3 regions of the Alcanivorax sp. IL2 genome follow, and region 3 is predicted to be linked to each of the others. Evidence: predicted binding sites of a transcription regulator. Region 3 holds the regulator's gene; each other region holds the start of a gene.
The links. The regulator sigma-54, encoded in region 3, starts transcription at its own class of promoters, with help from an activator protein. The targets are predictions, from matches to a motif close to TGGCACNNNNNTTGCTNT.
Positions count from the first base shown of each region.

Region 1 (10,654 bases), 1.3 Mb from region 3:
CCGCTGTTCCTTAGGAGGACGCACGACAATGTCTGAAAAGACCCTCAAGCTGATTAAAGATAATGATGTGAAATGGGTGGACCTGCGCTTCACCGATAGCCGTGGTAAGGAGCAGCACGTAACCCTCCCCGTGGGCGAAATCGACGAAGATTTCTTCCAGGATGGCAAAATGTTCGATGGCTCTTCCATTGCTGGCTGGAAAGGCATCAACGAGTCCGACATGGTGATGATGCCTGACGACTCTACTGCCGTGCTGGACCCGTTCACTGACGTGGCCACCGTTAACCTGCGTTGTGACATTCTCGAGCCGAACACCATGACCGGTTACGAGCGTGACCCGCGTTCTGTTGCCAAGCGTGCTGAAGAGTACCTGAAGGCTACCGGCATCGCGGATTCCGCGCTGTTCGGTCCGGAGCCGGAATTCTTCGTATTCGATTCCGTGCAGTGGAAATCCGACATGCAGGGTTCCATGTACAACATTCACTCCGAAGAAGCCGCGTGGGTTTCCCACGAAGACTTCGAAGGTGGCAACATTGGTCACCGTCCGGGCGTGAAAGGCGGCTACTTCCCGGTTCCGCCGGTAGATAGCCTGCACGACCTGCGTGGCGCCATGTGTTCTGCCATGGAGTCCATGGGGCTGAAGATCGAAGTTCACCACCACGAAGTGGGCACTGCTGGCCAGTGTGAGATCGGTGTTGGCGCCAACACCCTGACCGCCAAGGCTGACGAAGTGCAGATCCTCAAGTACTGCACACATAACGTGGCCCACGCCTACGGCAAGACAGCTACCTTCATGCCCAAGCCGCTGATCGGCGATAACGGCTCCGGTATGCACGTTCACGTGTCCCTGGCCAAAGACGGCAAGAACCTGTTCGCCGGTGACGGCTACGCTGGCCTGTCCGACGAAGCGCTGTACTTCATTGGCGGCATCATCAAGCACGCCCGTGCCCTGAACGCCTTCACCAACGGTTCCACCAACTCCTACAAGCGTCTGGTGCCCGGTTTCGAAGCCCCGGTAATGCTGGCTTACTCTGCCCGTAACCGTTCTGCTTCCATCCGTATTCCGTTCGTGAGCAGTGCCAAGGCCCGTCGTATCGAAGCACGCTTCCCTGATCCGTCTGCCAACCCCTACCTGTGCTTCGCGGCACTGCTGATGGCTGGCCTGGACGGTATCAAGAACAAGCTGCACCCTGGCGACGCCATGGACAAGGATCTGTACGATCTGCCGGCTGAAGAAGCGAAAGACATCCCGACCGTGGCGCACACCCTGACCATGGCCCTGGATTGTCTGGAAGCCGACATGGACTTCCTGACCGAAGGTGACGTGTTCACCAAGGACATGATCGAAGGCTACATCTCCCTGAAGCGTGGTGAGATCGAGCGTCTGAACATGACCCCGCACCCGGTCGAGTTCGATATGTACTACTCCTGCTAATTTCCTTCGGGAAACATTGCAGAAAGAGGGCCCCCGCTTGTCGGGGGCTTTTTTTGTCTGTGTTATTCTGCTTGAAGCGCCAATTTGTGCATTTGGCCCTTTCCCGTGCTTTATGAGCGAGTGAGAATCAAGGGTAGGTTCATGGGAGGCGATAATGAAGAAAACAGGAATGCTGATGGCCGGGCTGCTTCTTTGCTTCGGCGGACTCCATGCTGAGACAAAGGTGGAGGGAGAGGGCGAAGAGGCCAAGGCGCCGGCTAAAATATATCGGTCTGTGGATAAGCATGGAAATGTGATCTTCAGTGACCAGCCGGCTGAGGATAAGGGGGCCTCAGAGGAGGTGCACTTGCGCACGCCCAATACGGTACCCATGAAGCAGGTAAAGCTTCCTCAGGTTGACTCTCAGGCCGCTGAAGAAGAGCAGGCTGAGGAGTACCGCACTCTTGTAATCACCAGCCCTGAGCCGGAAAGCACGATCCGTAATCCGCGGGAGCCAGTGCCGATAGTTGTCGATCTGCAGCCATCCCTTCAGGGGGAGGATCGTCTTGTCCTGTTTGATAATGGGGAAGAGCAGCCGGGGATGGAGTTGAATACCATCATCCGGGGCACGCACTCCCTGGTGGTAAAAGTGATCAACCCGGATGGTGAAGTCTTGATCAGCTCTGAGCCTGTGCGGGTCTACGTTCATCGCAGCACGGTGCAGAATTTCCAGAACGGGCCGGGAAATGGAAACAATAGAGATCCCAACGCCATAGGCGATCCTGCCAGTCGCGGCAGCCCGGCAAAGGCGGGTGAAACGGCATCATCCGGCAGGCCTGCGGGGGCGGGGGAGGCGGCGGGCCCGGGAAAGCCCGCCCGCCCGGCCCAGCAGCGCCCCGTTCTGACTCCTCGATAATGCACCATATCTGTGCGCCCCTTCCCTGAATCCCGCTACACTCATCATCATGGGGCTGCGTTTTCTGCTGTGACGACCTGAAGCCGTGCATCTGCGGCGTTGGCAGAGATGGCCTGATAATTGCTTATGCCCTGTTATGGGCCAACAGTTGATGGGTGGTGTCACCTTGCACAAACGTTTACTCGATCACCTGCGCACCGCAGTGATCATGCTTGATGACAATCTGCAGGTCCGCTACCTGAATCCGGCGGCGGAAATGCTGCTGGCGACCAGTGTCAGTCGTGCCATGGGGCAGCCGTTACCGGACTATTTCTTTGATGACGAGGAGGCCCGTGCTGCCCTGCGCCAGTGCATTCGGGATGAGCACCCCTTTACCCGTCGAGAGGCCCGCCTGGCGGTGTCTCCCGGCTATGAAATAACGGTGGATTACTCGGTCAGCCCGATCAATGAGCCGGGCCAGACGCTATGCCTGTTGATGGAAATGCAGCCGCTGGATCGGCTATTGCGCATTACCCGGGAGGAGGCGCTGATTCATGCCCATCAGGCCACCCGGGCGCTGGTGCGCGGTGTGGCGCACGAGATCAAGAATCCACTGGGCGGCATCCGCGGTGCTGCACAGTTGCTGGAGCGAGCCCTGCCGACCCCGGATCTGACCGAGTACACCAAGGTCATCATTGATGAAGCGGACCGGTTGCGCACGGTGGCGGATCGTATGCTGGGCCCGCGTAAACCGCCGGAATTCAAGGCGGTGAACATCCATGAGTGCCTGGAGCATGTACGCCAGTTGTTGCTGGCGGAACATCCCAAGGGTGTGTCCATCTGGCGGGATTACGATATCAGTTTGCCGGATGTGATCGCCGATCGGGATCAGATGATCCAGGTGCTGCTCAATATTATCCGCAACGCCACCCAGGCCTTGCTGGAGTCGCACACCGAGGATGCCCGCATCATCATGCGCACCCGGGTGTTGCGGCAGTTCACCATCGGCTCCCTGCGTCACCGTCTGGTGCTGCGGGTGGATATTGTCGACAACGGCCCGGGCATTGCCCCGGATGTGCAGGAGACCCTGTTCTATCCCATGGTCAGTGGCCGGGCCAGTGGTACCGGGCTGGGATTGTCCATTGCCCAGTCCATCATCAGCCAGCATCAGGGGCTGATCGAGTGCGAAAGCGTACCGGGCAATACCGTATTCAGTATTTTGCTGCCAATGGAGCAGCCGGAAGTAACGGAGAGCGAACAGTCATGAGCGCCTATGTAGCCGTGAGCAACGACAACAGTGAAACCCCAGGGAGAGGCCGGTCATGAGCGTAACCGTATGGGTAGTCGACGATGACCGTTCCATTCGCTGGGTGCTGGAAAAGGCACTGAGCCAGGAGGGTTACGCGGTAACCTGTTTCGAGGATGGTGATGAGGCCCTGAATACCCTGGAAGCGGGTGGTCAGGAGCCGGAGGTGCTGATCAGCGATGTGCGTATGCCGGGCACCGATGGTCTGCGCATGCTCAAGATCCTGCAGCGCAAGAATCCGGACCTGCCGGTGATTATCATGACCGCCCATTCCGATCTGGATTCGGCGGTGGCCTCCTATCAGGGCGGGGCCTTTGAATACCTGCCCAAGCCTTTTGATGTGGATGAGGCGGTAGCGCTGGTGCGCCGCGCCATCAAGCACCGGGAAGAATCCCGCGGTGAACAGCCCGCAGCGGTGGAGGAAGAATCCACCGAAATTATCGGTGAAGCACCGGCCATGCAGGAGGTGTTTCGCGCCATTGGCCGGCTCAGCCATTCCAACGTCACCGTATTGATCAATGGCCAGTCCGGTACCGGTAAGGAGCTGGTGGCACGGGCCCTGCACAGCCATTCCATGCGTCGGGAAAAGAATTTCGTGGCCCTTAACATGGCAGCCATTCCCAAGGATCTGATCGAGTCCGAACTGTTTGGCCATGAAAAAGGGGCGTTTACGGGTGCCAACAACCAGCGCGTTGGCCGTTTCGAGCAGGCCAATGGCGGCACCCTGTTTCTCGATGAAATCGGTGATATGCCGCTGGAAGCGCAGACCCGTCTGTTGCGGGTATTGCAGGAAAGTGAGTTTTACCGGGTCGGTGGTACAACACCAATCCATGTGGACGTGCGGATTATTGCTGCCACCCACCAGGATTTGGAAAAACTGGTGAAGGAAGGGGACTTCCGGGAAGATTTGTTCCACCGGTTAAACGTGATTCGCATCCATATTCCGCGTATGGCCGAGCGCCGCGAAGATATTCCCCGGCTGGCAAATTATTTTCTCCAGCGTGCAGGCCATGAATTGGGTGTGGAGCCGAAAATTCTGCACAAGGATACCGAGAAATATCTGTCTGCTCAGGCGTGGCCAGGCAATGTGCGGCAGCTGGAAAATACCTGTCGCTGGCTGACCGTAATGGCGTCTGGCCGCGAAGTCCTGGTGGATGATTTGCCCCCGGAGTTGAAAGAAGCGGGTGCGGCCAAGGGGGCTGATGTGTCCGGCGACTGGCTCAAGTCTCTGCGCAACTGGGCCGATCGGGCTCTGTCTCAGGGTGAGCGAAGCATTCTTGAGCAGGCGGTTCCCGGCTTTGAGCGCACCATGATCGAAGTAGCCTTGCAGCACACCGGCGGCCGTAAGCGAGATGCCGCCGCTTTGCTCGGCTGGGGTCGCAACACCCTCACCCGCAAGATCAAGGAGCTGGATATGGAGGGGCAGTTGAGTGGCGGGGAGGAGGATTGATAAAGCAGTTAACAGTTAATAGTGAATAGTTAACAGTTCGCGGGACTGGATTTCAGGTTCTGCAACGCAAGAGGCCGCGTCCATACTCTGGGCGCGGCCTCTTGCGTTGGGGAATAACGAGCGCAAAATCGCGAACTGTTTACTGTTTACTGTTTACTGTTTACTGTTTACTGTTCACTCTCTAAGCCCGTTCGCTGTCAGTCCCTCAATCTTCCACTCCCCGTCTTCGCGCCAGTCACTCACCACCCGGTAGCTATCGGCATTGTCGGGCATAACACTTTGGCCTCCCCAGGCGAAGGCGGTGAAGGTGACGCGGGCGTGGCGCTGGGTGACCGGATCCAGCTCGATGTTGACCTGGGTGATGGCCAGCTGGCGCTTCGGGTAGCGCAGGAAGGTTCCCATCAGTAGACGCCGCACCTCGTCCCGTTGCAGGGAGTGGCTGCCCCGCTGAATCTCTGCCGGGTCGGTGAGCGTGTCCATCACAGCGCCGGTATCACCGGCTTCTATTGCTGTTTCGAGATTTTGCAGCGCGTCCAGAATCGCCTGCTCGGGGGGTGTCTTGCTGCAGCCGGCGACCAACAGTTGCAGGGTAAACAGCAGCAGGTATGCTGAGGTCTTTCTGCAGACAAGTGCAGCTCTCATGGCGTTATTCCCCTTGCCGGACAGTTATCGGCAGTCTCTGGTGTCGGTAGGCCAGGGGCACCAGCTTTACGTGGAAGAAAGCGGCAACCCGGACGGTGTGCCCGTGGTGGTGCTGCACGGCGGGCCCGGTGGCGGTTGTTCGCCGTTTATGCGCCGGTTTTTCGATCCCCGACGGTTCCGCATTATTCTCTTCGATCAACGAGGTAGCGGTCAAAGTCGTCCCTTGGCGTCGATCCGTGACAATACCACCGCGCATCTGATTGCTGATCTTGAGTCTCTTCGCGAAGCCCTGGGTGTGCAGCAATGGCGAGTGTTCGGTGGCTCCTGGGGTGTCACTCTGGCGTTAGCCTATCTGGCGGCGCATCCGCAGCGAGTCGCCGGTATGGTGTTGCGGGGCGTTTTTCTTTGCCGGCAGCAAGACCGTGACTGGCTTTATACGTCAGGGGGTGCGGCGAGGCTGTTTCCTGAGGCGTGGCAGGTATTGCAGCAACAAGCGCCGCCTGGCGAGGGGAACCTGCTGCAGCGCTATCATCAGGGGCTACAGGGAGATCGAGCCCGCTATCATGCCCGCAGCTGGTGTAACTGGGAGTCTACTCTGGCGTTAACGTCAGTGTTGCCGCCCGGTGACGCCAGCGATGATGAGTTATGCATGGCCATGCAGGAAACCCATTATTTTCTCAACGACGGTTTTCTGGCCACGCCATTGCTGGCGGCTTGTGCCGGCATGACCCTGCCGGTGGAAATTGTTCACGGCAGCCGGGATTTCGTCTGCCCGGCAGATCAGGCCCTTGCGCTGCATCAGGTCTTGCCGGGCAGCCGCCTCCACTGGGTGGAGGGGGGCAGTCATTCGTCTTCTGACCCGGCGATTGCCAATGCGCTGGTGGCGGCAGTGAAGCGACTGGAAAAGAGGATTGACGATTGAAGGTGTTGTTGCAGCGTGTCAGCGAAGCATCGGTAACGGTATCCGGCGATTGTGTAGGGCGTATCGGTAAAGGTCTGCTGTTGCTGGTTGGTATTGAGGTCGGTGACGATGAGGCTACGGTCGCGCGGATGGCAGAAAGAACGGTGGGTTACCGGGTGTTTGCCGATAGCGATGAAAAGATGAACCTGGATGTGCGGGATATCCATGGGGCAATTCTTGCCATATCCCAGTTTACTCTGGCGGCGGATACCCGCAAAGGGCGTCGGCCCAGCTTCAGCAAGGCTGCCCCGCCGGAGCAGGGGAAAAAACTGTACGACTGCTATCTGCGGGAACTGGAGAAGCAGAATATTCCAGTGGGCAGTGGTGTATTTGGTGCCGACATGCAGGTTCAGCTCGTCAATGATGGGCCCGTCACATTTCTTTTGAGCTCGTGACAGCGGCTTTGCAATTGTATTGCAAAGGCTCTCGCCTTGTTTATGATGAAGTTTGTTACCTGATTACGGGTGACGGGGAGAGCACGGAGCAGCATCGCTGCAACAGGGTTGCGAAATACAGCCTGGTGCTGTGAAGTATCCCCAGGGACGACCTATAAAAACTTGGAGGTATCTCAGAATGAAAAAGACGCTTATCGCTGCCACTCTGCTTGGCGCTTCTACTTCTGCCATGGCCGTAGCACCGGGTGGTCCGGGCTGTGGTTGGGGCAACTTGTTGTTCGAAGGCAACTCCGGTCTGCCCATGCACCTGCTGGCGACCATTGTGAACGGCACCTCCGGCAACGCCACCTTTGGTATGACTACCGGCACCAACGGTTGCGATACCAATGGTTCCCTGACCTACAGCGGCCAGAGCCTGCTGGGCATGACCGGTGTGATGGAAGAAGTGGCTCAGGATATGGCTACCGGTGAAGGCGAAGCCCTGACCGCACTGTCTGTATCCATGGGTGTCGAAGCTGGTGATCGTGCCCGTTTCAATGCCGCCATGCATGAAAACTTTGCTGTTATCTTTCCGCACCAGGATGTAACCGCCGAGGAAGTCATGGCCAGCATCACCGAGGTAATGAAGCAGGACGAGAACCTGTCCAAGTACCTGGCGTAAACGGTTAACCACGTTTACTAACAAGCCCCGCCCAACGGCGGGGCTTTGTTTGTCTGATCTGCCATTGCAGATCCAGGCCTGAATTCTTCCCGCTCGAATCACGGATAATACCGGATGCGCACTGGACTGCTTTGTGTGCTGCTGTGCTGGATTGCCCCGGCGTTGGCCGCGAACCTCCCTCCCTCTCTGGTCGACCTTGCCGCTTCGTCACGATGGCAGGCGCTCATGCATGTGAATCCTGGTGCTACCCTGCGTGATCGGGGCCGCAGTTATATCGACGACGATAATTATTTCCTGGCGGATAACGGCAAGGATGATGTGCTTGCCGAATTGCGAGCAACGGTGACGGCGCTTGAGCCGGAGAAAGCGCCTGAACGTTGTCGTTTTCCCGCCCGCTATCGCTTTCTGGCCGGGCATTTAAGCTGGCAGGATGAGACTCCGTTTGCCCATTGCGAGGACTATTCCGAATGGCGTGCTGCGGTGCAGGCCAGTCGGGCCGTACTGGTTTTTCCGGCCGCGTATCTGAACAGCCCGTCGTCCATGTTCGGCCATACCCTGTTGCGCCTGGATCAGGGGGAAGACAGTGCGGTGTGGTTGTCCTGGGCGGTGAATTTCGGGGCGGTGTCCAGTGAGGCCGATAATTCCTTTTTCTATATCTATCGTGGGCTGGCCGGCGGCTACCCCGGTCGCTTTGCCCTGGTACCCTATGTGCAAAAAATTCAGGAATATTCCCACATGGAAAATCGCGACATGTGGGAGTACACCCTGGATCTGGATCAGCAGGAAATTGATTGGCTGATCGAGCATCTCTGGGAACTGAAAGACATCAATTTCGATTACTACTTTTTTGACGAAAATTGCTCCTTCCGTCTGCTGGAGCTGGTGGAGGTGGCCCGCCCGGATTCGCAGCTTCTCACGGAACTGCGGTTTGCCGAAGTGCCGGTGAATACGGTCCGTGCCCTGGACGATCGCGGCCTGATCAGTGAGCGTCATTACCGCCCCTCCAAGGCGGTTGAGCTGGATAATCTGCGTCGCCAGATGGCGCCTCATCAGCAGCAGCTGGCCCGTCGTCTGGCGGATGATCCCGGCCTGCTGGAATCGAAAGAGTTTCAGCAGGCCGGGGCGCAGCAGCAGGCGCTGATGGTGACCACCGCCTACCGCTATCTGCGGCTGGTCAATCGAAAAGGGGCCAGGGACCCGGAAGCCGCCAAGGATTCCTTTACCTTACTGACCGAGATGAACCGGCTGCCGAAGGTGGATGTGCCGGAAACCGTGGATCCCGAGCCGCCGGAATCCGGCCACGGCACCCAGATGCTGGCACTGGCGGGAGGCCAACGCGAAGGGAACCAGGATTTTGGCGAGCTGAGTTACCGGCTTACCTACCATGACTTGCTGGATAATAATTACGGGTTTTTGCGTGGCGCACAGATACAGGGACTTGGGCTGACGTTGCGCAGCACGGAATCCGGTGATCCACGACTGGAAGAACTGGATGTGGTGAGCATTCGCTCGCTGGCACCCCGCAACCGTTTCAGCAAACCGCTGAGCTGGTATGTGGAGGGTGGCCTGGAGAGGGCCTGGGCAGGCCGGCGCCGGCTGGTGCGTTATGTCCAGGGCGGTGCGGGTGGCAGCTGGGCCATGGGCAACTGGCAGCCTTACCTGTTAACCAGCCTGCGAATGGAAAATAATAGCGACTTCGATACCTTCCTCACCCCCGGGGCCGGGCTGGATGCCGGTCTGCTCTACCAGCGCGGGCGCTGGCAATGGCAAGTGGGCAGTGTGGGACATTACTTCACCAACGATACCTATCGACATACCTCCGAGCTTGCCGTGCACTGGGCCTTTGCCCGACAGCACGGGCTGCGGGCATCGCTGAGCCGGGAAGGCTGGCGCGGGGATGGCGATAACGAGTTCAAACTGCAATGGCGATGGTACTTCGACTGATCCTGCTGACCGGGCTGGCCATGGCGCTGACCGGCTGCAGCAAACTGTTCTTCTATCCCATGGAGCCCTGGGTGCAAAACCCGGAAAACCAGGGGCTCAACTACGAGGATGTGGTGCTGATCCATCCGCGCGGGCTGCGCCTGCATGGCTGGTGGCTGCCGGCCGCCGGTGAGGGTCATGTGCGTGGCACCGTGTATTTTCTCCACGGCAATGCCCAGAACATCAGCACCCACCTGGCCAGCGTGCAGTGGCTGCCAGCGCGGGGCTATAACGTTTTTCTGCTTGATTACCGGGGTTATGGCCTGTCAGAGGGCAAGCCAAAACTGCCGGCGGTATTCGACGATGTGCATCTGGGGCTGGACTGGTTGCGCAATGCCAAGGGTGCTGAGGGCCCGCTGACGGTGTTTGGTCAGAGTCTGGGTGGCGCCATGGCAACCACGGTGCTGGGCGATACCGAGAATCAGGGCGCGGCGGACTGCGTGGTGCTGGAGGCGGCCTTTGCCAGCTATCGAGGTATCACCAGTGATGTGATGCAAGGGAGTTGGTTGTTGTGGCCGCTGCGCTGGCTGGTGGTACCGGGCATGCCCGGCCCGGACCTGGACCCGGAATCCCGTATTGCCGGGGTGGCACCGACGCCCTTGCTGGTGATGCACAGTGAAGACGACCCGATTATCCCCTATGACCACGGCAAGCGCTTGTTTGCCGCTGCCGGCGAGCCGAAAACGTTCCAGCGCTTGCGCGGCGGACATATCGAAAGCACCCGGGATCCGTCGGTGCAGCAGCGCATAGTGGATTTCCTGCAGCACAATGGTTGCGCCGCAGCGGCGCCAACGCCGCCGGCCCGTAAGGACGGCATGGAGGGCTTGGCCCCGTTGCCGTTGCCTCCTGCGCCAACCGGCAATAATGGCTATCGCTTTTGATGAAGGTAGCTGCCGAGCGTGAGACTGAGCGTAGGGGGTAGATTAGGCCGAAGGGCGTAATCCACC
Region 1 is NZ_CP179932.1:1,092,394-1,103,047, forward strand. Features, by position in the region: gene glnA (glutamate--ammonia ligase) at 29-1,435, shown strand; gene ACMG4N_RS05150 (DUF4124 domain-containing protein) at 1,590-2,330, shown strand; gene glnL (nitrogen regulation protein NR(II)) at 2,467-3,576, shown strand; gene glnG (nitrogen regulation protein NR(I)) at 3,632-5,065, shown strand; gene ACMG4N_RS05165 (nuclear transport factor 2 family protein) at 5,240-5,707, opposite strand; gene pip (prolyl aminopeptidase) at 5,706-6,629, shown strand; gene dtd (D-aminoacyl-tRNA deacylase) at 6,626-7,063, shown strand; gene ACMG4N_RS05180 (DUF3015 domain-containing protein) at 7,242-7,724, shown strand; gene ACMG4N_RS05185 (DUF4105 domain-containing protein) at 7,839-9,668, shown strand; gene ACMG4N_RS05190 (alpha/beta hydrolase) at 9,647-10,588, shown strand.
Region 1: a site for sigma-54 is predicted at 2,440-2,457, ahead of glnL (nitrogen regulation protein NR(II)). Genes of this name have one in related genera too.

Region 2 (10,654 bases), 1.2 Mb from region 3:
ATGTCTCCATGCTGGGCGGGTAAGTCATGACGCTATGCTACCCCCTGAGGGATTTCCATCAATACAAGCCTGTGTTTATAAAAAGGGAATACGTTAGAATTGCGGCAGTTAAGCCGTCTTTACGTCTGGTATGGCGGGTTCGAAGGAGAAATAGATGGGTGACCTGGAAAAAGCCACGCGCAAGGCGCAGGAATTTCGTCAACGGGAGCGCCAGATTCTGGATGCAGCCCTTGAGCTGTTCCTGGAAGAGGGCGAGGACCGTGTGACCGTGGAAATGATTGCTGACCGGGTCGGTATCGGCAAGGGCACCATCTACAAGCATTTCGAGACCAAGAACGAGATTTATCTGCTGTTGATGCTCCGTTATGAGGAGGATCTGGCCGAGGTATTCCAGACCATCTCCGGCGGCGATGACAAGGAGCGGCTGGCACGGGAGTATTTCCGTTTCCGGATCAGTGATCCCAAGCGTTACCAGTTGTTCGATCGCCTTGAGAACAAGGTGATTAAGGACCATGCCCTGCCGGAACTGGTGGACAAGCTGCATCGCATTCGCGAAGCCAACTTTGCCCGCCTCACCGATATCGTCAAGGCACGTATTGCCGAAGGCTCACTGGAAGACGTGGACCCGATCTATCACATCTGCTCCGCCTGGGCGCTGGCCCATGGTGCGGTGGCACTGATGGAATCCCCGTTCTACCAGAAGCTGATCGACGACAAGGATGACTTCCTGGATTTCCTGATCGAGATCGGCATTCGCATGGGCAACAAGGGGCAACGGGGGCCACGATGAAACAGGCGGAGGAACTGCTGGCGCTGCTGGAAAAGGCAGGCAAGGATGAAAGCGGCCTGCCGCCAGTGCATCAATGGAAGCCGGAGCGCCATGCGGATATCGACATGCGCATCGCCCGGGATGGCACTTGGTACTACCAGAATTCCCCCATCCAGCGCGAACGCATGGTGGCGTTGTTCTCCACCATTTTGCTGCGCGAAGGCGATGACTACTTCCTGATCACCCCGGTGGAAAAGCTGCGCATCCAGGTGGACGATGCTCCTTTTGTGGCGGTGGAAGTGCAGCGCCTGGAAGAGGGCGGGGTCACCAAACTGGTCTTCACCACCAATGTGGGTAGCCACGTAGTGGCCGGCGACAACCACCCCCTACGCGTAGAAACCGACCCGCAAACCGGCGAACCGTCACCGTATCTGCTAGTCCGCGAAAACCTGGAAGCCCTGATCGGTCGCTCTGCGTTTTACCAACTGGTGGATTGGGCGTTTGAGGAAGAGGGAAAGCTGTTTGTGGAGAGTAATGGTCGGCGTTTTGAGTTGGGCGCTCTGGGAGAGTGAACAGTTAACAGTTAACAGTGAATAGTTGCGCGAGAAACGTAGCCGCAACAAAAACGCATGAGGCCGCGCCCAGATACTGAGCGCGGCCTCATGCGTTGCAAACCCTATTAAGCTGATCGCGTCGCTGTTAACTATTCACTGTTAACTGTTCACTAAAACCCTCCTGCCACGCTAATCAACAACAACACCACAAGCACAATACTGATCCCTTTCCAGATACGTAGCTGCCGGACATCGTTGTCGACCGCCGGTTTGCGGCTGCGTACTGGGCGGCGTAGGGCGTCGCGGAATTCGGCAGCGTCGCTGAAGCGTTGTTTGGGTTGATGTTGCAGGGCGAGCTGCAGCACGTTGTTGATCCACAGCGGCACGAAAGCATTGTGACCTTGCAAGGGTGGTAGGGGGCGATGGGCGGATTTTTCGTAGCGGCCCTGCCAGGGTAGCGATCCGGTGAGCATTTCATGGATGAACACTGCGGCGGAAAACAGGTCGCTCTGTTCGCTGGGGGCGGCGCCATCCAGCAGTTCCGGGGCGCTGTAATCCCGCGTGCCCAGGGGGATACCCGCATTGTGTTGCTCCATGCCGCGGCAATGGCAACTGCCGAAATCCACGATGCGGACCAGACCGTCGGTATCCACCATGATGTTATCCGGCTTCAGGTCGCCGTGAATCACATCGGCACGGTGCAGGGCACGGATACCGTTAAGTAACTGATCGGCCAGATACAGTTTTTCTTCCACCGCCACATCCGGGTGTTCTTTCAGCCATTGTTGCAGCGTCACACCGTCGATGAACTCCAGATGCTGATAGAGGCAGCTGGGGTTGTCCGGCAGGGGCAGGGTGCGCAGCAGGTGGGCATTGCGCAGGCGTTGGCCTACCCAGCCCTCCATGACAAACCGCTCCAGGGCATCCCGGTCGTCTTCCAGATTCACCGACGGTGTTTTGAGCACCGACTGCTTGCCGCTTTCATCTTCCACCAGATACAGGTGGCTGCGCACACTGGCATACAGCTCCCGTTTTATGGTGAAACCGTCGACACGAATTCCCGGGCTCAGCGGCGGGGGCAGTGGCAGGCTGCCGCGCTGGCGCAGGGCTTCGTCGGCGCTGGCGTCGGGCAGGCCATCCACCTGCAGCACCTGACAGCTCAGGTTGTCATCGCTACCGCTGGCCAGGGCCGCTTCCACCAGGCTGCGGGCAGCCACTTCCGGCTGGCCACTGGCACGCACGATGCCCTGCATGCGTGAACGGGACAGGAAACCATGCACGCCATCACTGGTAAGCAGGAACACATCGCCTACCTGCAAGTCGCTGCTGCTGTAATCCACATCCAGACGGGTATCGCCGCCCATGACCCGGGTGAGAACCTGGCGGTTGTCCCCGATCATGCGGCTGTGGTCACGGGTCAGGCATTCCAGACGGTCATTACGCAGTCGCCAGATACGCGAATCGCCCACCTGGAAAAGGTGTGCGGTACGCGAGCGCAGGATCAGCAGGGAGAGGGTGCACAGGTGGCTTTCCCCGGCCAGGGTCTGCCGGCACAGCCAGCGGTTCAGGGCTTCCAGTACCCGCTGCGCGGAGCGGGGCACACTCCACAATGATGGCGTTGCATAGTAGTCATTGATAAAGCCGAGTACACAGGATTCCGCGGCTTCCCGTGCCGCACCGGCGCTGGACAAGCCATCGGCCAGGGCGGCGACAATGCCCTTGGTACGCAGCAATGGGCCATCAGGAATCTGCATGGCCAGCGCATCCTGGTTGTGCAGTTTGGGCCCGGCATCACTGTACTGGCCGATGCGGACCTGCGGGTGCAGGTCCGGCTCGGGGGCAATGGCCGGTGCCTCGGCCGTGACGTTGGCAACATCCATTATCAAAACTCCTGTGTATGACCTGCCGATAACACTCAGCCCACCTCGATGAGCTGAACGTCGCCTTTCTCGTCGATTTCCGCAATGTGCCCTTTGGGTTCATCCAGGAACTGCACGGCGGCCAGGGCCACGGCAGCGCTGGCGGCAATCACCAGGAAGAAAGTGGACGGGTCCACAAAGGTCAGCACGGTGAGGAAGATCACCGCACCGGCATTCCCGTAGGCGCCTACCATGCCGGCGATCTGACCGGTAAGGCGACGCTTGATCAGCGGTACGGTGGCAAACACGGCACCTTCACCAGCCTGCACAAAGAAGGAACAACACATGGTGGCAATCACCGCCAGGGCAATGGGCCAGCTGCTGCCGATCTGACTCATCAGGCCGTAGCCCACCATCAGACCGCAGAGCAGAATGGCCAAGGATTTCTTGCGCCCGAACTTGTCGGATACCCAGCCACCACCGGGACGAGCCACCAGATTCATAAAGGCATAGCCGGAGGCCAGCAGACCGCCAGTAACTGCTGACAGGGTAAAGGTATCGGTAAAGAACAATGGCAGCATGGAAACCACCGCCAGCTCGGAGCCGAACGTCACCATATACGCCAGATCCAGAATGGCTACCTGTTTGAAACTGTAGCGGTCGTGCTCGGGAACTCCCTCCTTCAGGTGTTCACGGTTTACCCGCCAGGCCTGGCCAAGCTGTACTACTGCCAGGCTGATAATCAGTGCGGCCAACAGAATCTGTGTGGTTTGGCCGAACAGATTCAGGTTGGTGGGCCCCAGGCGCCAGACGATCACCAGCAGCGCGATATACAGGGGCAGGCTCATGGCCAGGTAGAAGAACAGGTCTTTCTTGGTGCTCACTTCCAGCGCGCTGGCTTTCTTGGGCTTGAAATAGGACGCGCCCTGGGGCGTGTTGCGTGCCCGCCACAGGAAGAAAATCCCGTAGAGAAAGGAAACGGCACCGGTGGTGGCAATGGCCCAGCGCCAGCCGTCATCGCCACCATAAAAGAGAGCCAGGGAAGGCAGGGTAATTGCCGCGGCGGCAGAGCCGAAGTTGCCCCAGCCACCATAGACGCCTTCCGCCAGACCGACTTCCCGGGCCGGAAACCATTCGCTGATCAGGCGTATGCCCACCACGAAACCGGCACCCACAAAGCCCATCAACAGGCGGGTCACCGCCAGCTGTTCATAGGTAGTGGAAAGAGCAAATGCCCAGCAGGGCAGAGCGGCCAGCATCAGCAGAGAGCCAAACACCAACCGGGGTCCAAAGCGATCGACCAGGGAACCGATCACCACCCGGGCTGGAATGGTCAACGCCACGTTGAGAATCAGCAGCGCCTTAATTTGTTCGGGAGTCAGGTCGAAGGCGTCCCGCAGATGCCCCATTAATGGCGCATGGGAAAACCACACAACAAAGGTAATAAAGAACGCCAGCCAGCTCAGGTGTAACAGGCGGATGCGTGGCGCGGAAAGATTCAACAGATTCAGCTTTTGATCGCTCATGACTTCTCCATGCATGGGCGGTTAACGACAGGCTGATCTGAGCAACTCCTGTGCCACCTTGCTAAGTGTCTGTTTTCAATGAATTAAAAGTGAATTAACCGGGGGGAGAGCAATAACTGTGCGCAAATCGGGAGCGTTTATGGGTCATCTCGGTGCACGAAAAAATGCATTTTTCTCGTGCACGAACGCATTAAAAGAAAGCAGGGTTTCTGTGGTTATTGCCCAAAAAATAAAATAAATCCATTAAAAATAATGAGTTAGCAAGTTGGCACAGGCCTTGCTCAGTGATGGGTGTCAGTTATGCACCGCGAGGGTGAGCCTTATGGCAAAGCAACAACTTCTACTTATTGGCCACGGCATGGTGGGCCAACGTTATCTAGAGTCGCTGGTGGCCCAGGGTGGCCGCGAGCACTTCGACATTACCGTACTGTGCGCCGAGTCACTGCCGGCCTATGACCGCGTGGGGCTAACCAGCTACTTTTCCGGCAAGACCGCCGACGACCTGTCGCTGGTGCCTGAAGGGTTCTTCGCCGCGCACGACATTACCTTGAAGCTGAATACCAAGGCGGATGTCATTGATCGTGGTGCACGCACCGTCACCACCAACACGGGTGAAACGCTCAGCTATGACAAGTTGGTATTGGCCACCGGGTCTTATCCGTTCGTGCCGCCGATACCCGGTAACGATCGTGATAACTGTTTCGTGTACCGCACCATCGATGATCTGGATGCCATGATCGCTGCCAGTAAAGGCGGCAAAGTGGGCACCGTTGTGGGGGGCGGGCTGTTGGGCCTGGAGGCAGCCAAGGCATTGCATGACCTGGGCCTGCAAACCCATGTGGTGGAGTTTGCCCCGCGTCTGATGGCTGTCCAGGTGGACGACTTTGGTGGCGGCCTGCTCAAGGACAAGATTCAGGAACTGGGTGTCACCGTACACACCAGCACCGGCACCAAAGACATTGTGGACGGTGAAACCTGCAAACACCGGATGAACTTCGGTGAAGACAATTACCTGGAAACCGATGTGATCGTGTTCTCCGCCGGCATCCGTCCCCAGGACGAACTGGCCCGTGCCTGTGAGCTGGAGCTGGGCGAGCGTGGCGGCGTCGTGGTGAACAACCACTGTGTCACCTCCGATGACAGCATTTATGCCATCGGTGAAGTGGCGCTGTGGGAAGGTCGCATCTTCGGTCTGGTGGCGCCGGGTTACCAGATGGCGGAGATCGCCGCCGAGCACCTGATGGGTAAGTTTGAGCAACAGTTCACCGGTGCCGACATGAGCACCAAGCTGAAGCTCATGGGCGTGGACGTGGCGTCCATCGGTGATGCCCACGGCAACACTCCGGGTTCACGCAGTACCGTGTTCATGGATCAAACCGCCGGCATCTACAAGAAGGCGGTGATCAGTGAGTGCGGCAAGAAACTGCTGGGCGCGGTTCTGGTGGGGGACGCCAACGACTACGGCAACCTGCTGCAGCTGTGCCTGAACGAGATGGACCTGCCCGGTGGTCCAGCGGCACTGGTGGCGCCGGTTTCCGATGGTGCGCCCCTGCTGGGTGCCGATGCGCTGCCGGACACTGCCCAGATCTGTTCCTGTAATAACGTCTCCAAGGGTGATCTGTGTGCCGCCATTGATGATGGCGCCATGACCGTGGGCGATCTGAAATCCTGCACCAAGGCGTCCGCCACCTGCGGGGGTTGTTCGGCGCTGGTGAAACAGGTGCTGGACAGCGAACTGGAAAAACGTGGCGTGGAAGTGAACAACCACCTCTGCGAACACTTCCCGTATTCCCGCCAGGAAATCTATCACCTGGTACGGGTAGGGCAGATCACCACCTTTGATGAGCTGCTGGAAAAACACGGCAGCGGCGAAGGCTGTGATATCTGTAAGCCCACCGCGGCTTCGGTGTTTGCGTCCTGCTGGAACGATTATGTGCTGAACAAGCCCCACGCGGGCCTTCAGGACACCAACGATTACTTCCTCGGTAACCTGCAGCGCGACGGCACCTATTCCGTGGTGCCCCGTGTGGCCGGCGGTGAAATCACCCCGGACAAGCTCATCGTGCTGGGCGAAGTGGCCAAGAAGTACGACCTCTATACCAAGATCACCGGTGGCCAACGGGTGGATCTGTTCGGTGCTCGCGTTGAGCAGCTGCCGGATATCTGGCGCACCCTGGTGGATGCCGGCTTTGAAACCGGCCACGCCTACGGCAAGTCCCTGCGTACCGTGAAATCCTGTGTGGGTTCCACCTGGTGCCGCTACGGGGTGAAAGATTCGGTGGGTACCGCCATCCAGGTGGAAGAGCGTTACAAGGGCCTGCGCAGCCCGCACAAGATCAAGATGGCCGTGAGTGGTTGTACCCGTGAATGTGCTGAAGCGCAGAGCAAGGACGTGGGTGTGATCGCCACCGAGAAAGGCTGGAACCTGTATGTCTGTGGCAACGGCGGCATGCGCCCGCGCCATGCGGATCTGTTTGCATCTGATCTGACCGATGAAGAGCTGATCAAGACCGTCGACCGCTTCCTGATGTTCTACATCAAGACGGCGGATCGTCTGCAGCGCACCAGCGTCTGGCTGGAAAACCTGGAAGGTGGCCTGGATTACCTGAAGCAGGTGATTCTGGAGGATTCCCTGGGCATCGGTGCCGAGCTGGAAGCGGAAATGGCACACGTGATCGACACCTACCAGTGTGAGTGGAAGACCACCATCGAAGACGACGAAGCAGTGAAACGCTTCAAGCATTTCGTCAACGACAACAGCGCCGACGACAACCTGAAATACGTGCGCGAGCGCGGCCAGCGTCGTCCGGCCTTTGAACATGAACGTATCGAACTGGTCGAGGAGGCATGAGCATGAACAGTTCCGTTGCCGTGCAATGGCAAGCCGTGTGCAAGCTTGATGACGTATTACCGGGCACCGGGGTAGGCGTACGCCTGCCCGGTCGCCAGGCAGCTCTGTTTCGCACCCGCGATGGCAGCCTGTATGCCCTGGATAACCGCGACCCGTTCAGCCAGGCCAACGTGCTGAGCCGGGGCATTCTCGGGTCGGTGGGTGATAAGCGTGTGGTGGCGTCGCCAATCTACAAGCAGCATTTCGATCTGGAAACGGGCCAGTGTCTGGAAGACGAAGCCGTTTCCCTCACGGTCTATCCGGTACAGGTGGAAGACGACGTGATCAAACTGGCCGTCCCGGCCTGAATACCGCAAAGGCGATGTAGTAATGAAGCGACTGGTGGTAATTGGTAACGGCATGGCGGCGTGCCGCCTGCTGGAAGAGCTCACCAGCCTGGCACCGGATCTGTATCAGATCACGGTGGTGGGGGAGGAGCCCTTTGCCGGTTACAACCGGGTCATGCTGTCGCCACTGCTTTGTGGTGGCACGGATGAAAAGACCATCACCACCTATCCCCACCAGTGGTATCGCGAGCGGAGTATACGTCTGATTACCGGTTCCCCGGTGGTGGAGATTCATCGTCATCGCCGCCAGGTGATCACGGCGGCGGGGCATGTGCTTGAGTATGATCGTCTGCTGTTGGCCACCGGCGCGGCACCGCGTCAGTTGCCGGTGGACGGTGTGGCACTGAAGGGCGTCATGAGCTTTCGTGATCTGCATGACGTCAGGACATTATTGTCGCTGCCGGCAGCCCGGGTAGTGGTGGTGGGCGGCGGCTTTTTAGGGCTGGAAGCGGCCGATGCGCTGGTGAAACAGGGCCACGATGTGACGCTGGTGCACAGCCGTGGGCACCTGCTTAACCAGCAACTGGATGAAGCGGCAGGCCATCGCCTGCAACAGGATCTGGAAGCCAGGGGCCTGAAATTTGTCATGCAGGCGCGCACGCAGTCCATCGAAGACAACGGCCAGGGCGCGGTTGCGGCCGTCCACCTTGCCGATGGTCAGCGCTTGCCCGCGGATTATGTGGTGCAGGCAGTGGGCATTGTGCCCCGCGCCGAGCTGGCCGCCCGGGCTGGCCTCACCGTTAACCAGGGCATCCGCGTGGACGATACCCTGCAAACCTTCGACCCGGCCATCTACGCCATCGGCGAATGCGTAGAGCATCGCCAACGCACCTTCGGCCTGGTTGCACCCTTGTATGAGCAGGCATCCGTGTGTGCCAGCCACCTTGCCGAGCTGGGTCATCGCCGTTACCTGTATGCGGACAGTGCCACCCGCTTGAAAATTTCCGGTATTGATCTGGTGTCCTTCGGGGATTTCTCCGGAGAGGGGGACACCCTGCAGCTGGCGTTGCCCGGTGGTTATCGTCGCCTGCAAATTCGCGACAACCGCATCGTCGGCATGGTGCTGTATGGCGACGTGGCCGAAGCCCCTTTCTACGAAACCCTGTGGCGGAACCAGACCGACATCAGTGCGGTACGCGCCACCCTGTTACTGGGTGAGGCCTTCTGCAACCTGCCCGGCGATGGCGGCGACAAGCAGGAGGAAATTGCCGCATGAGTATTTGCACCACCTGTCCTTACTGTGGCGTCGGCTGTGGCATTAAAACCGATGGCATCGAACTGCAGGGTGACAAGCAGCACCCGGCCAATGCCGGGCGCCTGTGTGTGAAAGGCTCCTCGGTACTGGAAACCCTGGGCGATCAGGATCGCCTGTTGCAGCCGGAAGTGAATGGGCAAGTGGTGCCCTGGGATCGTGCCCTGGATGAAGTGGCCGACCGTTTCCGTCGTATCGTTGATGAACACGGCCCGGATGCGGTGGCATTCTATGTGTCCGGCCAGTTGCTCACCGAAGACTATTACGTGGCCAATAAACTCATGAAAGGGTTTATCGGCAGCGCCAATATCGATACCAACTCCCGCCTGTGCATGAGTAGCGCGGTGGTGGCCCACAAGCGCGCGTTTGGCGAAGACGTGGTGCCCGGCTGTTATGAAGATCTGGAGCTGGCGGACCTGGTGATTCTCACTGGCTCCAACACCGCCTGGGCGCACCCCATCGTTTATCAGCGCATCGCCGCCGCCAAACAAGCGCGCCCGGACATGAAAGTGGTGGTGATTGATCCCCGTCGCACCGCCACCTGTGATCTGGCCGATCTGCATCTTGCCATTCGCCCGGGGCAGGACGTACCCCTGTTTAATGGCCTGCTCACCTGGTTGGATGACCACAACGCCCTGGACCAGGATTACATCGACGCGCACACCGAAGGTTTTGATAGCACCTTGCACACAGCGCGCAAGCAGGGAAATGACTGGCACGCACTGGCCGAGCAGATGGGTGTCAGCCAGGTCGATCTGACCACCTTTTATCACTGGTTTGCCGCTTGCGAGCGTACCGTTACCGTGTTTTCCCAGGGCGTTAACCAGGCTCGCAACGGCTCCGATCAGGGCAATGCCATTATCAACGCCCACTTGGCCACGGGGCGGGTGGGCAAGCCCGGTGCCAGCCCGTTTTCCATCACCGGCCAGCCCAACGCCATGGGCGGTCGCGAAGTGGGGGGGCTTGCCAACCAGCTTGCCGTGCACCTGGATATCGATAACCCGGAACACCATGCCGCGGTGGCGGATTTCTGGCAGACCGAGACGTTGGCAACTGAAAATGGTCTCACCGCCGTGGACCTGTTCAATGCGGTGGAAAGCGGTCAGGTAAAAGCGGTGTGGATCATGGCCACCAACCCGGTGGATTCCCTGCCGGAAGCCGATCGGGTACGCCATGCGCTGATGGCCTGCGACACCGTGGTGGTGTCCGACTGCGTGGCCAGCGGCGATACCCTGGCCTGTGCCGATATTCGCCTGCCGGCCCTGGGCTGGGGGGAAAAATCCGGCATGGTCACCAACTCCGAACGGTGCGTATCCCGCCAGCGTCCTTTTGTGAAAGCCCCGGGCGACGCCAAGGCGGACTGGTGGATTGTCACCGAAGTGGCTCGGCGCATGGGCTACGACTACGCGTTTCCCTATCAGCACGAACACGAGATTTTTGCCGAGTACTCGGCGCTC
Region 2 is NZ_CP179932.1:2,116,340-2,126,993, forward strand. Features, by position in the region: gene ACMG4N_RS09910 (TetR/AcrR family transcriptional regulator) at 155-790, shown strand; gene ACMG4N_RS09915 (DUF1285 domain-containing protein) at 787-1,341, shown strand; gene ACMG4N_RS09920 (protein kinase domain-containing protein) at 1,494-3,203, opposite strand; gene ACMG4N_RS09925 (NarK family nitrate/nitrite MFS transporter) at 3,239-4,708, opposite strand; gene nirB (nitrite reductase large subunit NirB) at 5,031-7,559, shown strand; gene nirD (nitrite reductase small subunit NirD) at 7,562-7,906, shown strand; gene ACMG4N_RS09940 (NAD(P)/FAD-dependent oxidoreductase) at 7,929-9,161, shown strand; gene ACMG4N_RS09945 (molybdopterin-dependent oxidoreductase) at 9,158-10,654, shown strand, end outside.
Region 2: a site for sigma-54 is predicted at 4,747-4,764, ahead of ACMG4N_RS09925 (NarK family nitrate/nitrite MFS transporter). Genes of this name have one in related genera too.

Region 3 (10,654 bases):
GGGCGAACAGATCGGTGAGTTCTTCCATGGCGGCGGTTTCATCGTTGCCGTCAACCTGAAAGGTGACGCTGGTGCCCTTGGCGGCGCCAAGCATGAGCAGCCCCATGATGCTTTTGGCGTCGATGGGGCTGCCGTTGTGAATCACATGAATGCGGCTTTCATAGCGGGAGGCCACGCTGACCACCTTGGCGGCAGCACGGGCATGCAGGCCAAGCTTGTTGATGATATCCAGTTGTTTTTCGATCATTGAGTGGCTTAATCCAGTTCGCGGTGGCGGACCTGAAGGGTGGTGCCCTCATCGCGTAGCCGTTTTGCCAGTTGTTCGGTAATGAATACCGAACGATGGCGGCCGCCAGTGCAGCCAATGGCGACAGTCACATAGCTGCGATCGCTGTCAGCAAACGCCGGCAGCCAGCGTTTTACGAAATGATGAATATCTTCAAGCATGTCGTGGCTGGCCTGGTGCTGCTGGAGGAAATCGATAATGGCGTCATCGCGGCCGGTAAAGGGCCGCAGGTCGGCCCGCCAGTGCGGGTTGGGCAGCACCCGCACGTCAAACACCAGGTCGGCATCGTTGGGCAGGCCGTTCTTGAAACCGAAGGATTCCAGCTGCAGGGACAGGGCGGCGCTGCGATTGGCTACCCGTTCGCGCATCAGGTTACGCAGGCTGTGAACGTCATAGTTGCTGGTGTCGATCACCAGGTCGGCGCGCAGGCGGATATTGGACAGCAATTCCCGCTCATGCTGGATGGCTGCTTCCACGGAGCCTTGCTGGGCGCCCAGCGGGTGTCGCCGGCGGGTGGCGCTGAAGCGCTTGAGCAGAGTGTTGTCGTCCGCATCCAGATAAATAATTTCGGTCTTTACCTGCTGCTGGTGCAGTGCATCCAGGATGGCGTCAAAAGCCAGTAACTGGGTGGGCAGGTTGCGCGCATCAATGCCTACTGCCGCTCGCTCTATGGGGAGCTCGCCCTGGTCAAGCTGTTCCGCAAGTGTCGGGAGCATGCCCACCGGCAGGTTGTCGACGCAGTAGTAGTTCTGGTCTTCCATGGCTTGCAGGGCGGTGGTTTTCCCCGAGCCGGATCGGCCGCTGATGATGGTGAGTTTCATGGTTGCACCGCTTGCACGCTATTTGCAGCACGTTGGCACGCAAAATGGATAGACGAGGGGATGTCCCGGGTGATGCCTGAAAGCGTGTTGCGTTCCTTCATGATGCCAGTCGCAGCTCCGCTTCGGATTCCACGGCGGTGTGATAAAGGTGGTGGTCGTTCTTGCTCAATCGCAGCTCGGCACGGTAATCGTCGTCGTTGAACAGGGACGCCAGGTGGCTGAGGGTTTTCAGGTGCTGTTCCGGGTTTTCCTGGGGAACCAGCAGTACAAAAACCAGATCTACCGGGCGACCGTCAACGGCGTCAAAATCGATGGGGGTAGAGAGTTTCAGCAGCAGCCCGATGGGTTGCTGGCAGTGACCAAGACGACAGTGAGGAATGGCGATGCCTTCACCGATGCCCGTGGAGCCCAGCTTTTCCCGGGCTACCAGGGCGTCGAAGACCTCCTGTTCGTTGAGGCTGTCGCAGCCGGCCGCGGCCAGCTGCGCAACCTGGTCCAGCAGCTGTTTCTTGCTGCTGGCCTGCACCTCGCTATGGGTGCGTGCTTCGGTGAGTAGTTCGCGAACTCGCATAATTGTCGCTTTGGGTTCAGTGGCCGCCGTGCTTGTGGCTGACGGCCTTTTCCTTGTGTTTGAGGATCTGGCGGTCGAGCTTGTCCGTCAGCTTGTCGATGGCAGCGTACATGTCGACTGCTTCAGCGGTGGCGAAGACGTCGGCCCCGGAAATATGGATAGTGGATTCCGCCTTGTGGGTCTTGGGTTCCGGGGAAAGGATCACCTGGACACTGGTAATCTGGTCGAAATGCCGTTCAAGACGGGAGAATTTGTCTCCTACGTAGGCTCGCAAAGCATCGGTAATTTCCAGGTGATGACCGCTGATATTAATTTGCATGGCTGGCTCCTTTACCTGCTCGTTGGGCCGTCCCGGCGCCTACACCAAACGCTTGCGGGCGCTGGATGACGGTATTCTCATCGCCTCACGGTACTTGGCGACTGTCCGGCGCGCTACATTGATTCCCTGCTCATTCAGCAAGCTTGCAAGCTTGTTGTCGCTGAGCGGTTTGCGGGGATTCTCGGCAGCGACCAGCTTCTTAATAATGGCACGAATAGCGGTGGAGGAACACTCACCGCCGCCGTCTGTTCCCACGTGGCTGGAGAAGAAATACTTCAACTCAAAGACGCCGCGGGGTGTCATCATGTATTTCTGGTTGGTGACCCGACTGATGGTCGATTCGTGCATCTCGACGGCGTCGGCAATGTCGGCCAGAACCAGGGGTTTCATGGCCTCTTCCCCATAGTCGAAGAAGTCCTGCTGAACGTCAACGATGCGGGTTGCCACCTTCAGCAGGGTGTCGTGGCGGCTTTGCAGGCTCTTGATGAACCACTTGGCTTCTTGCACGCAGTTGCGCAGGTACTGGCCATCCTCGCCACCGGCCTTGCGGGCCATGGAGGCGTACTGCTGCTGCAAATTGACCTTGGGCAGCACCTCCTCGTTCAGGCTGACCTGCCAGCGCCCCTGGTGCTGGCGTACGATCACGTCCGGCACCGCGTAATCCACCTGGCTTTCCCCAATCTGTTCGCCGGGAGCCGGGTCCAGGGTGCGTAGCAGCGAGAGGGCGTCCAGCAGGTTTTCTTCGCTGATCTGCAGTACCCGGCGCAGGGCGGCGTAGTCGTGCTTTTCCAGTAGCTCGAGATGCCCGAGCAGGGCCAGGGCATAGTCCAGAAAGGGCGTGTCCGTGGGCAGTTGGCGCAGCTGCACCCGCAGGCAGTCGGCCAGATCCAGACTGGCAACTCCCACCGGGTCGAATTGTTGCAGGCGGTGCTGCACAGCCAGGACTTCATCGGCTTCCAGCTCGTCACCTTCGGTGAGCAGGTCATCCTGGGCGTTCATCATCGCCACGATGTCGTCCACGGTGACGGTCAGGTAGCCGCGATCGTCCAGGGATTCGATGATGGTCATGGCGATAATGCGGTCCACATCGCTCATGGGGGTCAGATTCAGTTGCCAGAGCAGGTGGTCCTGTAGATTGCCGGCCACACTATGGCGCTGCTGCCAGTCGTCGGCATCGTCGGGGAGGGCGCTGGAGGCGCTGCTGGTCTGGCCGGAATAAACATCGTCCCATTCCGTTTCGATGCCGGGTTCGTCATCCACGAACTCTTCCAGGGCATCGTCACGCTCGGTATCCAGCTCCTGGTCGTCCTGACGTTCCTCGTCAGCGTCAGGCAGGGATTCGTCACCGAAATCATCGGCCAGCTCCAGCAACGGATTACTTTCCACGGCCTGCTGAATCTCTTGACGCAGGTCCAGCGTGGAGAGCTGCAGGAGGCGTATAGCCTGCTGCAGCTGCGGAGTCATGGTCAGCTGCTGGCCGATTTGTAGTTGTAGGCTTGGCTTCATACTGCTCAGACTGGTGTCATCCCCAAAACCTGAGAATAACAGCCTATGCATAAGGCAAGCAATATTTGTGCCAATGGTGGTTGTGTGCTAGGAGGAAGGTAGTTAACAGTGAACAGTTAATAGTTAACAGCGCGCGGGGCAGGTTTTCTGTGTTTCAAGCCTTTCCGTCGCGAACAAGCTATGGGCGCGGCGGCTTGCTCAAAAATAGTGCATGCCCCGGCCGCGAGCTGTTAACTGTTCACTATTAACTATTTACTGCCTTTTACAGCCTGAAATCGGCCCCCAGATACACATCCCGCACCTGCTGGTTGCCAAGAATGGTGTCCGCATCGCCGGAGGCGATGATATGGCCGGCGCTGACGATGTAGGCGGTGTCGCAGATATCCAGGGTTTCGCGCACGTTGTGGTCGGTGATCAGTACGCCGATGCCGCGCTCTTTCAGATGGCGGATGATGCCCTTGATGTCGTTCACGGAAATCGGGTCCACGCCGGCGAAGGGTTCATCCAGCAGGATGAAATCCGGGTCGGTGGCCAGGCCGCGGGCGATTTCTGCCCGGCGCCGCTCACCGCCGGACAGGCTCATACCCAGGGAATCACGGATGTGGGTGATATGGAATTCCTTGAGCAGGCTTTCCATGCGTTCGTGACGCTCCGCCTTGCTCAGCTCCTTGCGGGTTTCCAGGATCGCCATGATGTTCTCTTCCACGGTCAGGCGGCGGAAGATGCTGGCTTCCTGGGGCAAGTAGCCGATGCCACGCTGGGCGCGGCCATGCATGGGCAGATGGGTGATATCCGCCTCGTTGATGTCGATCCGACCGGCGTCCGCTTCCACCAGTCCGACAATCATGTAGAAGCAGGTGGTCTTGCCGGCGCCATTGGGACCGAGCAGGCCGACGATCTGGCCGGCTTCCACGTCCAGGGAGACATCTTCGATGACCCGGCGACCCTTGTAGCTTTTTGCCAGGTGGTGGGCACGTAAATGGCTCATGGGGTGTTTGGCTCCGCCTCTGAGGAGGGCGCTACGGGCGCCTCGTCGTTTGCATTGTTGTCCGCAGGGGTGTCTTCCTTGGGCGTCTGGTTCTCGGCAGGGATCACCAGTCGTACCCGTTTGTCGCCTTCGCTGCTGGCGTCTACCCGCTTGGAATCCAGGCTGTATTCCACCTTGGCGCCTTCAAAGGTGTTGCCCAGGTGTTCAATGTAAGCATCGCCGGTGAGTACCAGGGTGCGTTGGCGAATGTCGTAGACCAGGTTATTGGCGTGGGCCTGCAGGTCCTCACCTTCTTCCATGCGCACCGGGGTGCCGGACGCTTCCACGCGGATCAGTTCGCCATTACGGGTAAACAGGCGCATCTCATCGGCAAACAGTTTCCGCTTGCCCTGTATCAGTTCCACATTGCCGCGATACAGCCCGCTGCCGGCGTCCTGTTCGAAACGTCCGGAGTCGGCGGTGACGGACACCGGCATTTGTGCTGGGGCGGCCACTGCGCTCACCGGCAGGGTCACAGCCAGGGCGATGGTGCAGGTTCTAAGAAGCCGGCGCGTCAAACTCACTCTTTACTCCTTTTTCAAGGGTCAGTATGCCCTTGTCGAGATCGGCCTCCAGCGCACCCGCGCGGGTCCTGCCGGATTCAAATTCTATGTCAACATCCCCGGGAGAGCTGGCGATGTTGGTCTCGCTGAGAAAGCGCAGTTCCTGGGTGTCCAGGGTGATTTTCTGTTGCTGGTTGCGGGCTGTCACGTCGCCGGAGAAGACAATCAGGTCGCCATTTTCTTGCACCACGCCCTGTTCGCTGACAATGGTCCAGCTGCCTTTGTCGTTGGCCATTTCCAGCTCGGGTTGCTGCATTTCCGTGAGTGGGTTGTGGTCGTATTGGGTCAGCGTCTCGGCGGTGAGATAGTACTGGAGACGGCCGTCCTCTTCACTAAAGGCGCGTGCAGTAATGTCCTTGGCGACAATGGCAGGCGCAGTGAGGATGGCATCCTCCTGGCCGGGCAGGGTGTCATCCCACTCGTGCAGGGTCATCAGCATGACCAGCCCCAGCATCAGAATGCCGGTGGCACTGAGCAGGCCCTGGCGCTTCATGCCGGGCTCCGTTGCGCCAGGATAGCGTCGCAGATTTCGCGAACCGCGCCTTCGCCGCCGCGCCGTTCGGTAATGTGATCGGCGGCTGTCTTGGCACAGTCATGGGCATTGGCCGGGGCAAAACTGATCTGGGCCCAGTCCAGGGCGCTTACGTCCGGTTCGTCATCGCCGGCATAGCCGGTCTCGCTGGCGGCGATACCCAGCTGTTCTGCCAGATCCGCCAGGGCGACGCCCTTGTCTTCACGACCCTGTATCACATGGGCGATGCCCAGGTCGGCGGCACGCTTGGCTACCATGGGTGTATTGCGACCGGTGATGATGGCCAGGGTGACGCCGCTGGCGGCCAGTTTTTTCAGACCGTGGCCGTCCAGGGTGTTAAATACCTTGATGGCTTCGCCTTCCGGGCTGAAGTAGATGCGCCCGTCGGTCATCACTCCGTCCACGTCGAAGGCCATCAGGCGCAGGTTCTGGGCATCAATGGATGAGAGCTGCAGAGGCATTTACACCACCCCCGCGCGCAGCAGATCCTGCATGTTGAAGGCACCAAGAGGCTTGTGGTCCTTGTCACAGACCATCAGGCCGTTGATTTTGCGGGTTTCCATGATCTGCAGGGCCTCGGCGGCCAGGTGGCCGGGTTCGATGGTGATCGGCTGAGCCACCATGACTTCATCAATGGTGGCCTGGCGAATGTCGATATCCCGATCCAGCATGCGGCGCAGATCGCCATCCGTAAAGATGCCGGCCAGGGTGCCATCGTCCCGGGTGATGGCGGTCATGCCCAGGCCTTTGCGGGTCATTTCCAGCAGGGCTTCGCTGAGCGGAGTGCCCGAGGCAACCACCGGCAGGCGCTCGCCAGCATGCATGATGTCGTCCACCTTGAGCAGCAGGCGTCGGCCCAGGCTGCCACCAGGGTGGCTCATGGCGAAGTCTTCAGGGGTGAAGCCGCGTGCTTCCAGCAGGGCGATGGCCAGGGCGTCGCCCATGGCGAGGGCCGCTGTGGTGGACGAGGTGGGTGCCAGATTGTGCGGGCAGGCTTCTTCACTGACTGCCACGGTCAGGTGCACATCAGAGAGTTGTGCCAGTGCGGATTGCGGGCGACCGGTCATGCCGATCAGGGCGGTGCCCTTGCGCTTTATCACCGGCAGAATGGCCAGCACTTCGGCGGTTTCTCCGGAATTGGACAGGGCGAGCACCACATCATCGGTGGTGATCATGCCCAGGTCGCCGTGGGAGGCCTCACCCGGGTGAACAAAGAAAGCCGGGGTGCCGGTGCTGGCCAGGGTGGCGGCCAGTTTGCTGCCCACATGGCCACTTTTGCCCATGCCAGTAACAATTACCCGGCCACGGGCGCCAAGCATCAGGTCGCAGGCGGCGGAGAAGCTGTCATCCAGGCTGTCTTTCAGGGCATCCACGGCTCTGGCTTCAATGTCCAGAACCCGCCGGCCCACGCCGATGTGGTTGTGACTCATTCATCTCTCCTCTGGTCGGGGCCGATTATACATTGCTGGGCAGGCCACGTTGACCCGAATTCTGTTTCATTTGGAACCGTTGTGACATCTTGGGACTCCAATAAAGCAGATGCGGTTCAGTGTGTTACTGGACAACAGCGGTATAAAACCGTAAAACCGCCGGACATTAACAGGGAGTTTTCTATGCATTTGCAGCGTGTTATCCGGATCTGGCTGGCGATGGTGCTTACCGCCATGGCCTCTTTGGCGGCGGCGGAAAATGATCCGCGGCAAGTGGTGATGGAGGCGGTGGAACGCATGACATCCCGCATTGAAGCGGAGCGGGAGCAACTGGAAACGAATCCGGACCGGGCCAAGGAACTGGTGCGCGAGGAGCTTGGCGATCTGGTGGATTTCAAGCGCATCACCCGTATGGTGATGGGCGATTACTTCGGGCCGTCCAGCAAGGAGCAAAAGTACCGTTTTCTGGATGTGTTCAAGAACAGCCTGATCAACACCTATGCCTCCGGCATCACCCTTTATGAAGGTCAGAAAATTACTACCCTGCCCATGCAGGAAGGGGATCGTAAGGGGGACTATGCACGGGTACGCATGGAGGTGAAAACCAACTCCGGCAAGACGGTACCGATCTATTACACCCTGTTCCTGCGTGATGATCAGTGGCGGGTGATCAATGTCTACGTCAACGGCCTGGATTTGCGCGATACCTTCCAGAGCCAGTTCGCCCAGGGTATGCAGCAGTACAACGACATCGACAAGGTGATCGACAACTGGTCCGCGGATGCCAAGATCGACGCTGGCATCGAGGGTGAAGACCAGAAGGGTTGATTGTTCCGCCGCCGCCGCCGTGGCAAGGGGGCGCCGGCTCGCGTATTATTGCCGTTTTTACCGAGGAGCGGGTCTGTCCCGCTCCTTGCTGTTCGGGCCGCTGTCGGCCCCGATGAGGAGCGAACATGAATCCGGAAGAGGTAAAAGCGCTGGTCGAAGCCGGTTTTGATGATGCTGACGTGGCGGTAGAAGGCGGCGGTGACCGGTTCCAGATTCGCGTGATATCCACCGCCTTTGATGGTCTGATGCCGGTGAAGAAGCAGCAGCTGGTGTACGCGACCATCAACGAGCAGATCCAGAGCAACACCATCCACGCGGTGCAGATCATTACCTATACCCCGGCCGAGTGGGAAAAAGCCCAGAAAATGGGTATCGGCTGAGGCATTGCGCCCGGCCTTCTGATAAGCCTAGAGACACTTCATGGATAAATTGATCATCACCGGCGGTCGGCGTCTGGACGGCGAAATCCGTATTTCCGGCGCCAAAAACGCAGCACTGCCGATCCTGGCCGCCACTCTGCTGGCCGACGAGCCGGTCACCGTGGGCAACCTGCCGCATCTGCAGGATGTCACCACCCTGATCGAGCTGCTGGGTCGCATGGGCGTCCACGTGGTGATCGACGACCGCATGAACGTGGAAGTGAACGCTACCACCATCAAGGAACTCACCGCTCCCTACGAGCTGGTGAAGACCATGCGTGCCTCCATCCTGGTGCTGGGACCCATGGTGGCCCATTTCGGTAGAGCTTCCGTTTCCCTGCCGGGTGGCTGTGCCATTGGCTCGCGGCCGGTGGATATTCACCTGCGTGGCCTGGAGGCCATGGGCGCCACCATAGAGGTGTCCAACGGTTACGTGCATGCCTCCGTGGAGGGTCGCCTCAAAGGCGCCCGGATTGTCATGGATACGGTGACCGTGACCGGTACCGAAAACCTGTTGATGGCCGCGGCTCTGGCGGAAGGTACCACCTACCTGGAAAACGCCGCCCGGGAACCGGAAGTGGTGGATCTGGCTGACTTCATCAACACCATGGGTGGCAAGGTCAGTGGCGCCGGTACCGACACCATCACCATTGAAGGGGTGGAGCGTCTTCACGGCGGTCATCATGAAGTGATCGCTGACCGTATCGAAACCGGCACCTACCTGATCGCCGCTGCCATCACAGGTGGCCGTATCAAGACCAAGGACACCGTGCCCGGCATTCTCGATGCGGTGCTGCAGAAACTGGAAGAAGCCGGTGCCAAAATCACCACCGGTGAAGACTGGATCGAGTTGGACATGGAAGGCCGCCGGCCCAAGGCGATCTCCCTGCGGACCGCGCCGTACCCGGCCATGCCTACGGACATGCAGGCCCAGTTCATGGCCCTGAACCTGATTGCCGAAGGCACCGGCACCATTGTGGAAACGGTATTTGAAAACCGCTTCATGCATGTCCAGGAAATGAACCGCATGGGCGCCGATATCGAAGTGCAGGGCAATACCGCTATTTGTCGCGGTGTGGAGCAGCTTACCGGTGCGCCGGTGATGGCCACCGACCTGCGCGCCTCCGCCTCCCTGGTGATCGCGGCGCTGGCGGCGCAAGGGGAAACCACGGTAGACCGTATCTATCACATCGATCGCGGCTATGAGTGTATTGAAGAGAAACTGCAATCGCTGGGTGCGGTGATTCGCCGCGTCCCGCGCTGAACGAGAGCGTAATGACCAAGCCGTTGACCATCGCCCTGTCCAAGGGGCGCATCCTCAAGGAAACCCTGCCGCTGCTCAAAGCGGCGGGCATTGAACTGCTGGAAGATCCGGAAGCGTCACGCAAGCTGATCTTCGATACCACCCGCGATGATGTGAAAATCATCATTATTCGCGCCACCGACGTGCCTCCCTATGTGCAGCACGGTGCGGCGGATATCGGTGTGGCCGGCAAGGATGTGCTAATGGAGCATGGCGGCGACGGCGTGTTCGAGCCCCTGGATCTGGATATCGCTCGTTGCAAATTGATGGTAGCGGCGGTGAAGGATGCCCCGGATGTGGGCGGTCGCCTGCGTGTGGCCACCAAATTCGTCAATGTGGCCAAGGCCTACTACGCCCAGCAGGGCAAACAGGCAGAAGTGATCAAACTTTACGGTGCCATGGAGCTGGCTCCGCTGGTGGGGCTGGCCGACCGCATCGTGGATATCGTGGACACCGGCAACACCCTGCGCGCCAACGGTCTGGAGCCCACCGAACTGATCGCCCATATTTCCACCCGGGTGATCGTCAACCGTGCCAGCATGAAAACCCGACATGGGGATATTCAGGGAATCCTGGATCAGCTGGCCGAAGCGGTGGATGCCCGCAAGGTGGGCTAAACGCCTTTCACCACAGAGGTCGCAGTGCGCGCAGAATAAAAAGCCCACATTTTGGTGTGGCCTTGAGCAACAGGCGTTGTTGATCTCTGTGATAGAAAAAGACCCGCCTTCTCCTCACTGAACTCTGTGCCCTCTGTGGTAAAAACAGATTGTGACTTTGACAACGGTGCCAACCATGGAAACCACCTGGCTTAACGCCCAAGACGCGGATTTCGATGCCAAGCTGGCTGCGCTCACCGCCTGGTCCGAAGAACGGGACGAGGAAGTGGCGGACCGGGTGCGCGGCATTCTTCGTGATGTGGCCAAACGCGGCGATGCGGCGCTGGTGGAATACACCAACCGTTTTGATCGCCGTGACGTGGCCGCCATGAACGAACTGGTGGTGGCGCATGATCAGTTGCAGGCGGCTCTGGACCGTATTCCCGCCGAACA
Region 3 is NZ_CP179932.1:3,333,008-3,343,661, reverse strand. Features, by position in the region: gene ACMG4N_RS15390 (HPr family phosphocarrier protein) at 1-247, opposite strand, end outside; gene rapZ (RNase adapter RapZ) at 256-1,107, opposite strand; gene ptsN (PTS IIA-like nitrogen regulatory protein PtsN) at 1,205-1,678, opposite strand; gene hpf (ribosome hibernation-promoting factor, HPF/YfiA family) at 1,695-1,997, opposite strand; gene ACMG4N_RS15370 (RNA polymerase factor sigma-54) at 2,037-3,503, opposite strand; gene lptB (LPS export ABC transporter ATP-binding protein) at 3,766-4,491, opposite strand; gene lptA (lipopolysaccharide transport periplasmic protein LptA) at 4,488-5,054, opposite strand; gene lptC (LPS export ABC transporter periplasmic protein LptC) at 5,029-5,586, opposite strand; gene ACMG4N_RS15350 (KdsC family phosphatase) at 5,583-6,086, opposite strand; gene ACMG4N_RS15345 (KpsF/GutQ family sugar-phosphate isomerase) at 6,087-7,055, opposite strand; gene ACMG4N_RS15340 (phospholipid-binding protein MlaC) at 7,239-7,883, shown strand; gene ACMG4N_RS15335 (BolA family protein) at 8,009-8,263, shown strand; gene murA (UDP-N-acetylglucosamine 1-carboxyvinyltransferase) at 8,304-9,566, shown strand; gene hisG (ATP phosphoribosyltransferase) at 9,578-10,222, shown strand; gene hisD (histidinol dehydrogenase) at 10,398-10,654, shown strand, end outside.